DNA from 3 places in the Blautia sp. RTP21359st1_E11_RTP21359_211015 genome. Region 1 is predicted to be linked to each of the others. Evidence: predicted binding sites of a transcription regulator. Region 1 holds the regulator's gene; each other region holds the start of a gene.
What was found. The regulator NrdR, encoded in region 1, represses ribonucleotide reductase genes. The targets are predictions, from matches to a motif close to CACAANATNTTGTG.
Positions count from the first base shown of each region.

Region 2: a site for NrdR is predicted at 1,912-1,925, ahead of AB5026_RS12940 (ribonucleoside triphosphate reductase). Genes of this name have one in related genera too.
Region 3: a site for NrdR is predicted at 2,718-2,731, ahead of nrdD (anaerobic ribonucleoside-triphosphate reductase). Genes of this name have one in related genera too.

Region 1 covers NZ_JBDGAB010000042.1:18,503-22,638, reverse strand. The annotation lists gene AB5026_RS13630 (aminotransferase class I/II-fold pyridoxal phosphate-dependent enzyme) at 1-403, opposite strand, end outside; gene gdhA (NADP-specific glutamate dehydrogenase) at 624-1,958, shown strand; gene nrdR (transcriptional regulator NrdR) at 2,150-2,599, opposite strand; gene AB5026_RS13615 (YlmC/YmxH family sporulation protein) at 2,738-2,992, shown strand; gene sigG (RNA polymerase sporulation sigma factor SigG) at 3,106-3,885, shown strand; gene pap (polyphosphate:AMP phosphotransferase) at 3,950-4,136, opposite strand, start outside.
Region 2 covers NZ_JBDGAB010000038.1:12,438-16,573, forward strand. The annotation lists gene AB5026_RS12930 (lipopolysaccharide assembly protein LapB) at 1-625, shown strand, start outside; gene hflX (GTPase HflX) at 627-1,862, shown strand; gene AB5026_RS12940 (ribonucleoside triphosphate reductase) at 2,077-4,136, shown strand, end outside.
Region 3 covers NZ_JBDGAB010000079.1:1,114-5,249, forward strand. The annotation lists gene nagB (glucosamine-6-phosphate deaminase) at 1-239, shown strand, start outside; gene AB5026_RS17575 (CBS domain-containing protein) at 330-764, opposite strand; gene asnA (aspartate--ammonia ligase) at 813-1,823, opposite strand; gene AB5026_RS17585 (hypothetical protein) at 2,040-2,573, shown strand; gene nrdD (anaerobic ribonucleoside-triphosphate reductase) at 2,774-4,136, shown strand, end outside.

The DNA.
Region 1 (4,136 bases):
TAGCTGTCCACAACGGATAATCCGGAGCCGGGATCAGGATCTCATCCCCGTTATCAAGCAGCGCCTGCATACAGAGGTTGATCAGTTCACTGACACCATTTCCCGTATAAATATCATTAATGGTAACTCCCGGGATCCCGCGAAGCTGTGCATACTGCATGATCGCTTTTCTTGCAGAAAAAATGCCCTTGGAATCGGAATATCCCTGGGAAGTACGAACATTACTCAGCATATCCAAGATCACTTCCTGAGGTGCTGAAAACCCAAATGGATACGGATTACCAATATTCAGCTTCAGAATCTCCATTCCATCTTCTTCCATTCTGGCAGCCTCATCCACAACCGGTCCGCGCACATCGTACAGCACGTTGTCAAGCTTTGATGATTTCCCGAATGTTCTCATAAAAACCACTCCTCTTCTAATTTTCACTATTATTTAACCATTTTAATTTCATAGTCAAAAAATATTTATTCTATATCATCTCACATTTAGGCTTTCAACGCAAGAAATAAAAATTTAAAAAAATCAAATTTAGCACTTCCCTTTTTTAGCATGTTAATGTATAATAGCACTCGAATTTAGTTTTCAACGCAATTTAATATGTGATGAGGAGGAAACAACAATGTCTTACACAGAAGAAGTTTATGAAAGAGTTGTAGCACAGAATCCTGGCGAGCCAGAATTCCATCAGGCAGTTAAGGAAGTTCTCGATTCCCTTAAAGTCGTAATTGACAAAAATGAGGAAGAGTATCGTAAACTTTCCATCCTTGAGCGTCTTGTAGAGCCAGAGAGGATCATCTCCTTCAAAGTACCGTGGATCGATGATAACGGAACTGTACAGGTTAACAAGGGATATCGTGTTCAGTTCAACAGCGCCATCGGACCATACAAAGGCGGCTTAAGATTCCATCCTTCTGTAAATCAGGGTATCCTGAAATTCCTTGGTTTTGAGCAGACCTTTAAAAACTCTCTTACAGGTCTTCCGATTGGCGGTGGAAAAGGTGGCTCCAACTTCGATCCTAAGGGTAAATCTGACAGAGAGGTTATGGCATTCTGCCAGAGCTTTATGACAGAGCTTTGCAAATATATCGGCGCAGATACAGATGTTCCGGCTGGTGACATCGGTGTCGGCGGACGTGAGATCGGTTATCTCTTCGGACAGTATAAGAGAATCCGTGGCCTTTATGAGGGTGTCCTTACAGGAAAGGGTCTTTCCTTCGGAGGTTCCCTGATCCGTACAGAGGCTACCGGTTACGGTGTTGTATACATGCTCAACGAGATCGCCAAAGCTCACAATGATTCCGTAGAAGGAAAAACAATCGTTGTAACAGGTTCCGGTAATGTAGCTATTTACGCTGTTGAGAAAGCTACTCAGCTTGGTGCCAAGGTTGTTGCAATGAACGACTCCAACGGATATGTCTACGATCCGAACGGAATCAACCTTGACGTCGTAAAGGATATCAAAGAAGTAAAACGTGGACGTATCAAAGAATATGCAGACCGTGTTGAGGGTGCTACCTACACTGAGGGACTTGGCATCTGGAATATCAAATGTGATATCTACCTTCCATGTGCTACTCAGAACGAGCTTGGTCTTGACGGAGCTAAAACACTGGTTGCAAATGGCTGCAAATACGTCGTTGAAGGTGCAAACATGCCTACTACTCTTGATGCAACAACATACCTTCAGGAGAACGGTGTTCTCTTCATGCCTGGTAAAGCCGCAAACGCTGGCGGTGTTGCCACATCTGCACTTGAGATGAGCCAGAACTCCATGAGACTTTCCTGGACAAGAGAAGAGGTTGATGAGAAACTCCACCACATCATGATCGATATCTTCCACAAAGCTGATGACGCTGCTAAACGTTACGGTATGGAAGACAACTATGTTGTAGGTGCAAACATCGCCGGCTTCGAAAAAGTTGTTGACGCTATGAAAGCTCAGGGTATTGTTTAATTAAGTTTCCTGAATCATTAATATATATTTATAGCAGGGACCGCAGAGGATTTTTCCCAGGCGGTTCCTGTTTTTTTGTATCCACTTTTACGATCTCTGAAAAATCGAACATTCATGTTTCAAAAAAGGCCGGTTGTCTTTTGACAATCGGCCTGAAATCTCCTGCATTTGCAGTCTATTCATTTAATCTCTTAATTGATCAGCTTCTTCAGCTCATCCATAAAGGTACTGACATCTTTAAACTCTCTGTATACAGACGCAAATCGTACATACGCCACCGCATCCAGATCCTTCAGATGCTCCATAACGATCTCTCCGATCTTGGTACTGCTGATCTCACGGTCTTCTGACCGGAAAATATCTCCTTCTATGGAATCGATCATCTCTTCCACTCTCTCAATGGGAATGGGGCGCTTATAGCAAGCACGAAGAACACCATCCTGGATCTTGGAACGTTTATAGCTTTCCCGGTTCTGATCCTTCTTGATCACAGTCAGCGGAATCGTTTCCACCTTCTCATAAGTTGTAAAACGCTTTCCGCAGGCATCACAGAGACGGCGGCGGCGGATGGAATTGGTATCCTCTACAGGTCTGGAATCTACAACTCTTGTATTATCCTGGTTACAGAACGGACATCTCACAGAACTCTCCCCCTTTCCGGATCAGTAAATCATTACTAAATTTGTTTTTATTATAAAATAAATGCACATAATGTGTCAATAATCGGACTTGCATAAATTTTACAGATTTTCCATAAAATCATACCAGGTGATGAATTTATGCGCATCTGTGAGCTGAAACAAAAAGAAGTGATCAATATCCATACCTGCCGCAGTCTTGGCTGCCCTCTTGATGTGGAATTCTGCTGTGAAACCGCACGTCTGAAAGCCCTGATCATGCCGGAACCGGGAAAATTTTGCTGGTGTTTTTCCAAAGAAAATGAATATTCCATTCCATGGGACTGCATCCGCCAGATCGGCGAAGATATCATCCTTGTTGATTTCCGTAATGAAAAACTGCTGTCCGGAGAATAAATACCTCCTTATTGTCAAGGCCCTTTATTTTTTATATTTTCCCTGAAAAAGTATATTTCAACCGCCCTCTGAGAATCATCTTAATGTACTGACAAGACAAGGAGGATTCTAAGATGGCACTGAATAAAGTTGAAATCTGCGGAGTAAATACCTCAACCCTTCCCGTTCTCGATCAGGAAGAAAAGGCGGAGCTCTTTAAAAGAATCAAAGCTGGCGATGAAGAAGCCAGGGAATTGTACATCAAAGGCAATCTGCGGCTTGTTTTAAGCGTGATCCGGCGTTTTCAGAACAGCAGTGAAAATCCGGATGACCTTTTTCAGATCGGCTGCATCGGCCTGATCAAAGCGATCGATAATTTCGACACCACTCTTCAGGTAAAATTTTCCACCTATGCAGTTCCCATGATCATCGGAGAGATCCGAAGATATCTCCGTGATAACAACAGCATACGGGTCAGCCGTTCTCTGCGGGATATCGCTTACAAAACCATCTATACCCGGGAAAACTATATGCGGCAGCATCTCAAAGAGCCTACCATTGCAGAAATCGCTGATGAGATCGGTATCGACAAGGAAATGATCGTCTATGCCATGGATGCGATCCAGAGCCCGGTAAGCCTTTTTGAGCCCGTGTATTCCGAAGGCGGAGATACCCTATATGTTATGGATCAGATCAGTGATAAAAAGAACCTGGAAGAAAACTGGGTGGAGGATATTTCTCTTCGAGATGCCATGAACCGGCTTGGAGAGCGTGAACGTCACATTATCGATCTCCGCTTCTACGAGGGAAAAACCCAAATGGAGGTAGCTGATGAGATTGGTATCTCCCAGGCTCAGGTCAGCCGACTGGAAAAACATGCTCTTCGCAGTATGCGAAACTATCTCCGGAATTGATTCATCTCTCTTCAGACAAAAAGCTGCAGCAGAATATCTGTTATCCTGCCGCAGCTTTTATCTCTTATTTCAGCGCTTTCTCAATTTCTTCGATCACGATCCGAAGCGCCTTCAGCCTTGCATATTTCTTATCTACGGATTCCAGAATGTGCCATGGTGCATAAGCAGTGCTGGTTTTCTGAAGCATCTCATCTACTGCTGTTTCATACTGATCCCATTTTTCACGGTTTCTCCAGTCCTCATCCGTGATC
Region 2 (4,136 bases), on a different contig from region 1:
GGATTCCTACGAAGAAGCCGCATCTAACTTCAAACAGGCCTATGGAGAAGATTCCACCTATGATATGGCGATCGAGATCTATGAGGCATATCTGGACAAGGATATGGAAGCGGACGGAACCAGATATCTGGAAGCTGCTCTTTCTTCTGAGGCCAAGGATGCCCAGGACCACTGTGACAGAGGCCGTGTCTACTACTATATGGAAGACTACAGCAACGCAAAAAAAGAGCTTCTGGAAGCAACCAAGAAGGATAATACGGAAGCATTGCTTCTTCTGGGAATGGTATATCTGGCCCAGGATGATGTGGAAAATGCCCAGGCAATGTACAAGCAGTATATTTCCGCAGTGGGTGATTCCGCCAAGGGCTATAATGGTCTGGCACTGTGCGATATCCGAAGCGGAGATTATGATTCTGCTCTTGATAACATCACAAAAGGCCTTCCGACAGCTACCACAGACGAGATGCAGAGTCTTCTGTTCAATGAGATCGTAGCCTATGAAAAAAAGCTGGATTTTGCTACTGCACTGACCAAGGTCCAGGAATATATTGAGATGTTCCCTGAAGATTCCGCTGCAAAAAAAGAGCGGGCTTTCCTGAAAACCAGAACGTCTTCGGAGGGCTGATATGGAATATTTTGAGGAAATACAGGACAGGGTTATCCTGATCGGTGTCCAGGCAGATCGGGGGGATGACATGGAGGAATCCCTGGATGAGCTTGGAGAACTTGCGGCTACGGCAGGTGCGGCGGTTGCAGGCAGGATCATTCAGAATCGTGAGGCCGTACATCCGGGCACCTATATCGGAAAAGGCAAGATCGAAGAGGTAAAAGGTCTTCTCTATGCCTTGGATGCCAATGGTGTGATCTGTGACGATGAGCTTTCTCCTGCCCAGATGAATAATCTGGAGCGGGAGCTGGAGTGCAAGGTTATGGATCGTACCCTGCTGATCCTTGACATTTTTGCGAAGCGTGCCGTCACAAGTGAAGGCAAGATCCAGGTAGAACTTGCACAGCTTCGTTACAGGTCTGCACGTCTTGTGGGACTACGTTCTTCTCTTTCGCGACTTGGAGGAGGAATCGGAACCAGAGGCCCTGGTGAGAAAAAGCTGGAGACAGACCGTCGTCTGATCCGGAACAGGATATCCGCACTGAAGCAGGAGCTTTCCCAGGTAGAAAAGCACAGAGAGCTGATCCGTTCCAGAAGAGCTGTGGGAAATCTGAAGACAGCAGCCATTGTTGGCTATACCAATGCAGGAAAGTCAACGCTTCTGAATACACTGACAGGCGCTTCGGTGCTTTCGGAGGATAAGCTGTTTGCCACACTGGATCCGACTACCCGTCTTCTGACACTGGATGACGGACAGCAGCTTCTTCTTACGGATACCGTAGGCTTTATCCGCAAGCTTCCCCACAATCTGGTGGAAGCCTTCAAGAGTACCCTGGAGGAAGCTAAATATGCGGATTATATCATTCATGTGGTAGATGCATCCAATCCTCAGGCGGAGATGCAGATGCATATCGTATATGAAACCTTGAAAGAGCTTGGTGCCCTTGGAAAAAAGACGATCACACTTTTTAACAAGCAGGACCGTGTTTCCGGGGAGAGCTTTCGGGATCTCCGGGCAGACCATACGCTGAAGATTTCCGCACGGACAGGAGAGGGGCTTGAGGAATTTAAGCAGCTTCTTTCTGAGATACTGGCAGAAGGACAGATTTATATGGAACGGCTTTTTCCTTATTCGGAGGCCGGTCAGATCCAGCTGATCCGTGAGTATGGACAGCTTCTTTCGGAAGAGTATACCGAAGGCGGGATTGCTGTAAAAGCAAGAGTTCCGCGGGAAATCTATCCGAAAGTCACATAATGTTAAAATATCTACTCAGTACCATATATAGTACCGTGAACAAAACGGGCACTATATATGGTGCTTTTTGTGTTGACGCAAAGAGGCGTGTCTGATACAATAAGCCTACAGCGCTTTGAACACAGATCGTGAAACGGAGTGTGTTCGTAAGCAGGCAAGTGAGGCGGAATGGAATATCCGCTTATAAATAAATGCATGAGGGAGGCATTTTCTTATGTTTCAGGTAGTAAAAAGAGACGGTGAATTAGACGAATTTAAAATGGGGAAGATCACCGCGGCAATTGATAAGGCATTTGATGCCAAAGGTAAGAATTACAGTTCGGATATGATCGATCTTCTGGGACTTCGTGTTACAGCGGATTTTCAGAATAAGATCGAGAACAACCGGATTTCTGTTGAGGATATCCAGGACAGTGTGGAGAACGTACTGATCCAGGCCGGATATTCTGATGTTGCCAAGGCGTATATCCTTTATCGTAAGCAGCGTGAGAAGATCCGCAATATGAAATCCACCATCCTTGACTATAAAGAAATCGTAAACAGCTATGTAAAGGTTGAGGACTGGCGTGTAAAGGAGAACTCAACGGTTACTTATTCTGTAGGAGGTCTGATCTTAAGCAACTCCGGAGCAGTTACCGCAAACTACTGGCTGTCTGAGATCTACGACAACGAGATCGCAGATGCACACAGAAATGCAGATATCCATATCCATGATTTGTCCATGCTGACCGGTTACTGTGCAGGCTGGTCCCTGAAGCAGCTGATCCGAGAGGGACTTGGTGGTATTGAGGGTAAGATCACTTCTGCACCTGCAAAGCATTTAAGTGTACTCTGCAACCAGATGGTGAATTTCCTGGGTATCATGCAGAACGAGTGGGCGGGCGCACAGGCATTTTCATCCTTTGATACTTATCTGGCACCTTTTGTAAAGGCAGACAACCTTTCCTATCCGGAGGTTAAGAAATGCATTGAGTCCTTTGTATATGGCGTAAATACTCCAAGCCGCTGGGGCACTCAGGCACCATTTTCCAACATTACACTGGACTGGACCGTTCCAGACGACCTTGCAGAGCTTCCGGCTATCGTAGGCGGCAAGGACATGGATTTCAAATACAAAGACTGTAAGAAAGAAATGGATATGGTCAATAAGGCATTTATCGAGACCATGATCGAGGGAGATGCCAACGGACGTGGATTCCAGTATCCGATCCCGACCTATTCCATCACAAAGGAATTCGACTGGTCTGATACCGAGAACAACCGTCTTCTCTTTGAGATGACTTCCAAGTACGGTACTCCGTATTTTTCCAATTATATCAACAGTGATATGAAGCCAAGCGACATCCGCAGCATGTGCTGCCGCCTCCGTCTGGATCTCCGTGAGCTCCGCAAAAAGAGTGGTGGATTCTTTGGCTCCGGTGAGAGCACAGGCTCTGTAGGCGTTGTTACCATCAATATGCCGCGTATCGCATACCTTTCCAGAACGCCGAAGGAATTTTATCAGCGCCTGGACCACATGATGGATATCTCCGCAAGATCTCTTCATATCAAGAGAGATGTGATCAGCAGGCTTCTGGATGAGGGACTGTATCCGTACACGAAGAGATATCTTGGAAGCTTTGACAATCATTTTTCCACCATCGGTCTTGTGGGAATGAACGAAGCGGGCTTAAATGCCTGCTGGCTGAAAAAAGACATGACAGATCCGGAAACCCAGAAGTTTACAAAAGAGGTTCTGGAGCATATGAGAAGCCGTCTTTCAGACTATCAGGAGCAGTATCCGGGAGAGCTTTTCAATCTGGAGGCAACACCGGCAGAGTCCACTGCATACCGTCTTGCCAAACACGACAGAAGCCGTTATCCGGATATCAAAACAGCGGGAAAAGAGGGCGACACTCCGTATTACACAAACAGCTCTCATCTGCCGGTTGATTACACTGCGGATATTTTTGACGCACTGGATATTCAGGACGATCTGCAGACTCTGTATACTTCAGGAACCGTATTCCATGCATTCCTTGGGGAGAAGCTTCCGGACTGGAAGGCAGCGGCAGCGTTGGTACGTAAGATCGCAGAGAATTATCGCCTGCCCTATTACACCATCTCACCGACCTATTCCGTATGTCAGGAGCATGGCTACATCAGCGGCGAGCATTTCACCTGCCCGAAATGTGGAAAGAAGGCTGAGGTTTACAGCCGTATCACAGGATATTACCGTCCTGTACAGAACTGGAACGATGGTAAGACCCAGGAGTACAAGAACCGTACCCTCTA
Region 3 (4,136 bases), on a different contig from region 1:
TTTTTGAAAGCATGGATGAGGTCCCGAAACAGGCCTACACTATGGGAATCGGGAATATCATGGCTGCAAAAAAGATCCTTCTTGTGGCAACGGGAACATCCAAGGCAGAAGCCCTGTATAATTCCCTGTACGGACCGATCACACCGAAGGTTCCGGCATCTATCCTGCAGCTTCACCCGGATCTCACGGTTGTGGCAGATGAAGATGCACTGAGTATGATCCGCGAAAAAATAAAATAAAAATCCGGAATACAACTGCCGGATCAAAAAAGGATGGCTTCCGATTCCTACCTGTGCAGGAACGGAAGCCATCCTTTTTCTTTCCGCTGCTCAGTGGATTTCTTCACCGGCAGTTTTTTGTGCGGCTTTTATTTCGTTGTAACAGTATTTGATGATAGATTTTCTGGTTATGATTCCGATGAAGGAGCCCTGGTCATCTACCACCGGTACGAAGTTCTGATTAATGGCGCGATCCAGGAGATCTTCCATATTGGAATCTGCATGGACCGGTTTGTAGGTGGCACGGCGTGGAATCGCCATGATTGGGATTCCCTCTGTTTCCTTGATGTCGTGGATATCTGCACGGCGCATGCCCCAGAGGAGATCTCCCTCTGAGATGGTGCCGAGATATTTGCCGTCCATGGTGAGGATAGGAATGCAGGAGTACTTGCGGTGCTCCATTTTTTCGAGGGTCTGGCGAAGAGTTTCATCCTCAAAGATGTAGGCTACTTCGCTTTTGGGAATCAGAAAAAACAGAATGTTCACGTTATTACCTCATTTCCGCGAAAATTATAAATAAATCTGTAGGCTGTTTTAGAGAAGCTGAAGTCCGTGTGTCTCTGCAGCATCTGTGATCTCCTTCGGCCAGAGAGAGACATGTACTTCTCCGATGTGTGCTTTACGAAGGAAGAACATACAGATCCTGGACTGTCCGATACCACCACCGATGGTGTACGGAAGCTCTTTGTTCAGGATTGCTTTCTGGAATGGAAGCTCTCTTCGGTCATCACAGCCTGCTTCGGTAAGCTGACGGTCAAGTGCGTCCTCGTCAACACGGATTCCCATTGAGGAAAGCTCAAGGGCAATGTCAAGTACCGGATAGTATACGAGGATATCACCGTTCAGTTCCCAGTCATCATAGTCCGGGGCACGTCCGTCGTGGCGTTCGCCGTTGGTGAGGGTTTTGCCGACTTTCATAAGGAAGACAGCGCCCTTTTCACGGGTGATCCGATATTCACGTTCCCTCGGTGTGCAGTCCGGATACATGTCAAGAAGCTCCTGAGTTGTGATAAAGAAGATATCCTTTGGAAGGATCTCCTCGATGTAGTCATACTGTACAGCCATGTATTTCTCAGTTTTACGAAGGACACTGTAAATGGTGCGTACGGTTTCCTTGAGAGTCTCCATGGAACGTTCTTCTTTGGAGATGATCTTTTCCCAGTCCCACTGGTCTACGTAAACAGAGTGGATATTGTCCAGATCTTCATCCCGGCGGATGGCTACCATATCTGTGTAAAGACCTTCTCCGTGAGAAAATCCGTATTTTTTCAGTGCGTAGCGTTTCCATTTGGCAAGGGAGTGTACGATCTCGGCGTTGCTTCCTTCGATAGCCTTGATATCAAAGCTTACCGGGCGCTCTACACCATTAAGGTTGTCATTAAGGCCGGATTCCGGTGCTACAAATGTTGGAGCGGATACTCGAAGAAGGTTCAGCTTCTGGGAGAGTGTCTGCTGGAAGAAATCTTTTACTGTTTTGATCGCAATCTGTGTGTCATGGAGGTTCAGGTCTGCATGATAGGTTGCGGGGATTGTGATTGTATTCATTATCGGCTCCTCCTGATGATTTTTAGGCTTATTGCTCTGTGGGGTATTATAACAGAAAATGGGTGGAGTGGCAATATAATGAGAGGGGAAGTCTTTTGGGGTATCGTAGAAAAATACTGGGTATTAAATGCCTGGTGTGATATACTGAAAAAAGAATGCTTATGTTTACGACGGAAATATAAATATCCGTTTTGACGGATAGAATGGAGGGAGCTTATGGCAGGTCAAAGGTGTCAGGTTTGTGGGGGTAAGGTTGTAAATGGCAGGTGTTCATTATGTGGGATGCCTTACAGAAATGATGAGGTGTTATATCATCTGAATGAGCCCCGGGAGATACATTATAAACATGCTTCCGCCAAAGTGCGGGATATGATGCGGCAGTATGGACAGGATGCTGATCAAACAACACAACATAACGGAAACGTAAACCGGAATACGAATGCAAACCGGAATACGAACGCAAACCGGAATACGAATGCAAGCCGCAATACCGATTTGAATCGGAATCTAACCGGAAGCCGGAATACAGGTGCAGCAGCCGGACGTAAGACTGCAGCGGCAGTTAATACCAGGAATAAAACAACGGTGGGCAGAAATCGTGCAGAAGTTTTAGATCAGGGAAAAAAACAGCAAAAAAAAGATCAGAAAAGCAGTGGGGCAGGCTGGATCATATGGTTTATAGTGACACTGGCCATTCTGCTTCCGAAATTATGGGATTTTCTTACAGACTGGATCGGAACGAATTTGTGAGAATATTTCTGCAGTGAGATCAGGCAGTACTAAGTGTCTGTATTTTCGTGTATACAGAAATATCCCTTTTCTTTTCTCCTCAGCTGTGTTATACTCATGCCTAGCACAACATATAGATGAAAAACAATATATAGAGGATATAGGTACTATATATAGTATTTTGCATAGCGACTTATATATAGCACAGGGAGGGATGAGCAATGTTATATGTGATCAAGAAAGACGGGACAAGAGAGGAGTTTAATCCGCAGAAGATCGTGGCTGCCGTGAACAAATCCGCAGAGCGTATTCTTTATACTTTTTCAGACGAGGAGAAGGATTTTATCTGCCGTTTTGCCCAGGAGCATGCGGATTCCCTTGGAAAGAATGAGATCGAGATCCAGGAGATGCACAACATCGTGGAGGGGGCTCTGGAGCGTGTGAATCCGGCAGTTGCCAAGAGCTACCGTGATTATCGGAATTACAAGCTGGATTTTATCCATATGATGGATGATGTCTATACCAAGAGTCAGGCGATCCGTTATATCGGTGATAAAAGTAATGCCAATACAGACAGCGCCCTTGTTGCCACGAAACGAAGCCTGATCTTTAATGAGCTGAACAAGGAACTCTATCGGAAGTTTTTTATGAACCGTAATGAGCTTCAGGCATGTAAGGACGGCTACATTTATATTCATGACCAGTCTGCACGTCTGGATACCATGAATTGCTGTCTGTTCGATGTGGCAGCTGTTTTAAGTGGCGGTTTTGAGATGGGAAATGTCTGGTATAACGAGCCGAAGACTCTGGATACAGCCTTTGATGTTATGGGGGATATCATTCTCAGTACAGCAGCACAGCAGTATGGTGGCTTTACAGTGCCGGAGGTTGATAAGATCCTGGCACCGTATGCAAAGAAGAGCTATGATAAATATATTTCCGAATTTATGAAATACTCGGACGAGAGCTGGAGTGGCCGTGAGGAGAGAGCTATTGAGTATGCTCTTGATAAGGTCCGCAGGGATTATGACCAGGGCTGGCAGGGAATTGAGTACAAGCTGAATACCGTCGGTTCTTCCAGAGGTGATTATCCGTTTGTTACGGTGACACTTGGTCTCGGAACCGAGCAGTTTGAGAAGATGTGTACGATTTCCCTTCTTGAGGTCCATCAGGGAGGACAGGGTAAGGCCGGACACAAGAAACCGGTACTTTTCCCGAAGATCGTATTCCTTTATGACAAAGAGATCCATGGTCCAGGAAAGTGCTGTGAGGATATTTTTGAGGCTGGTGTGGAGTGTTCCTCCAAAACCATGTATCCGGACTGGCTGTCTATGTCCGGCGCAGGCTATATTTCCAGTATGTACAGGAAATACAAGAAGGTCATCAGCCCGATGGGATGCCGTGCTTTCTTAAGTCCGTGGTATGAGCGTGGCGGTATGGAGCCGGCGGATGAGAATGATACGCCTGTTTTTGTGGGACGTTTTAACATTGGTGCGGTAAGCCTTCATCTTCCGATGATCCTTGCAAAGGCCAGAGCGGAGAGCAGAGATTTCTATGAGGTTCTGGATTTCTATCTGGAAATGA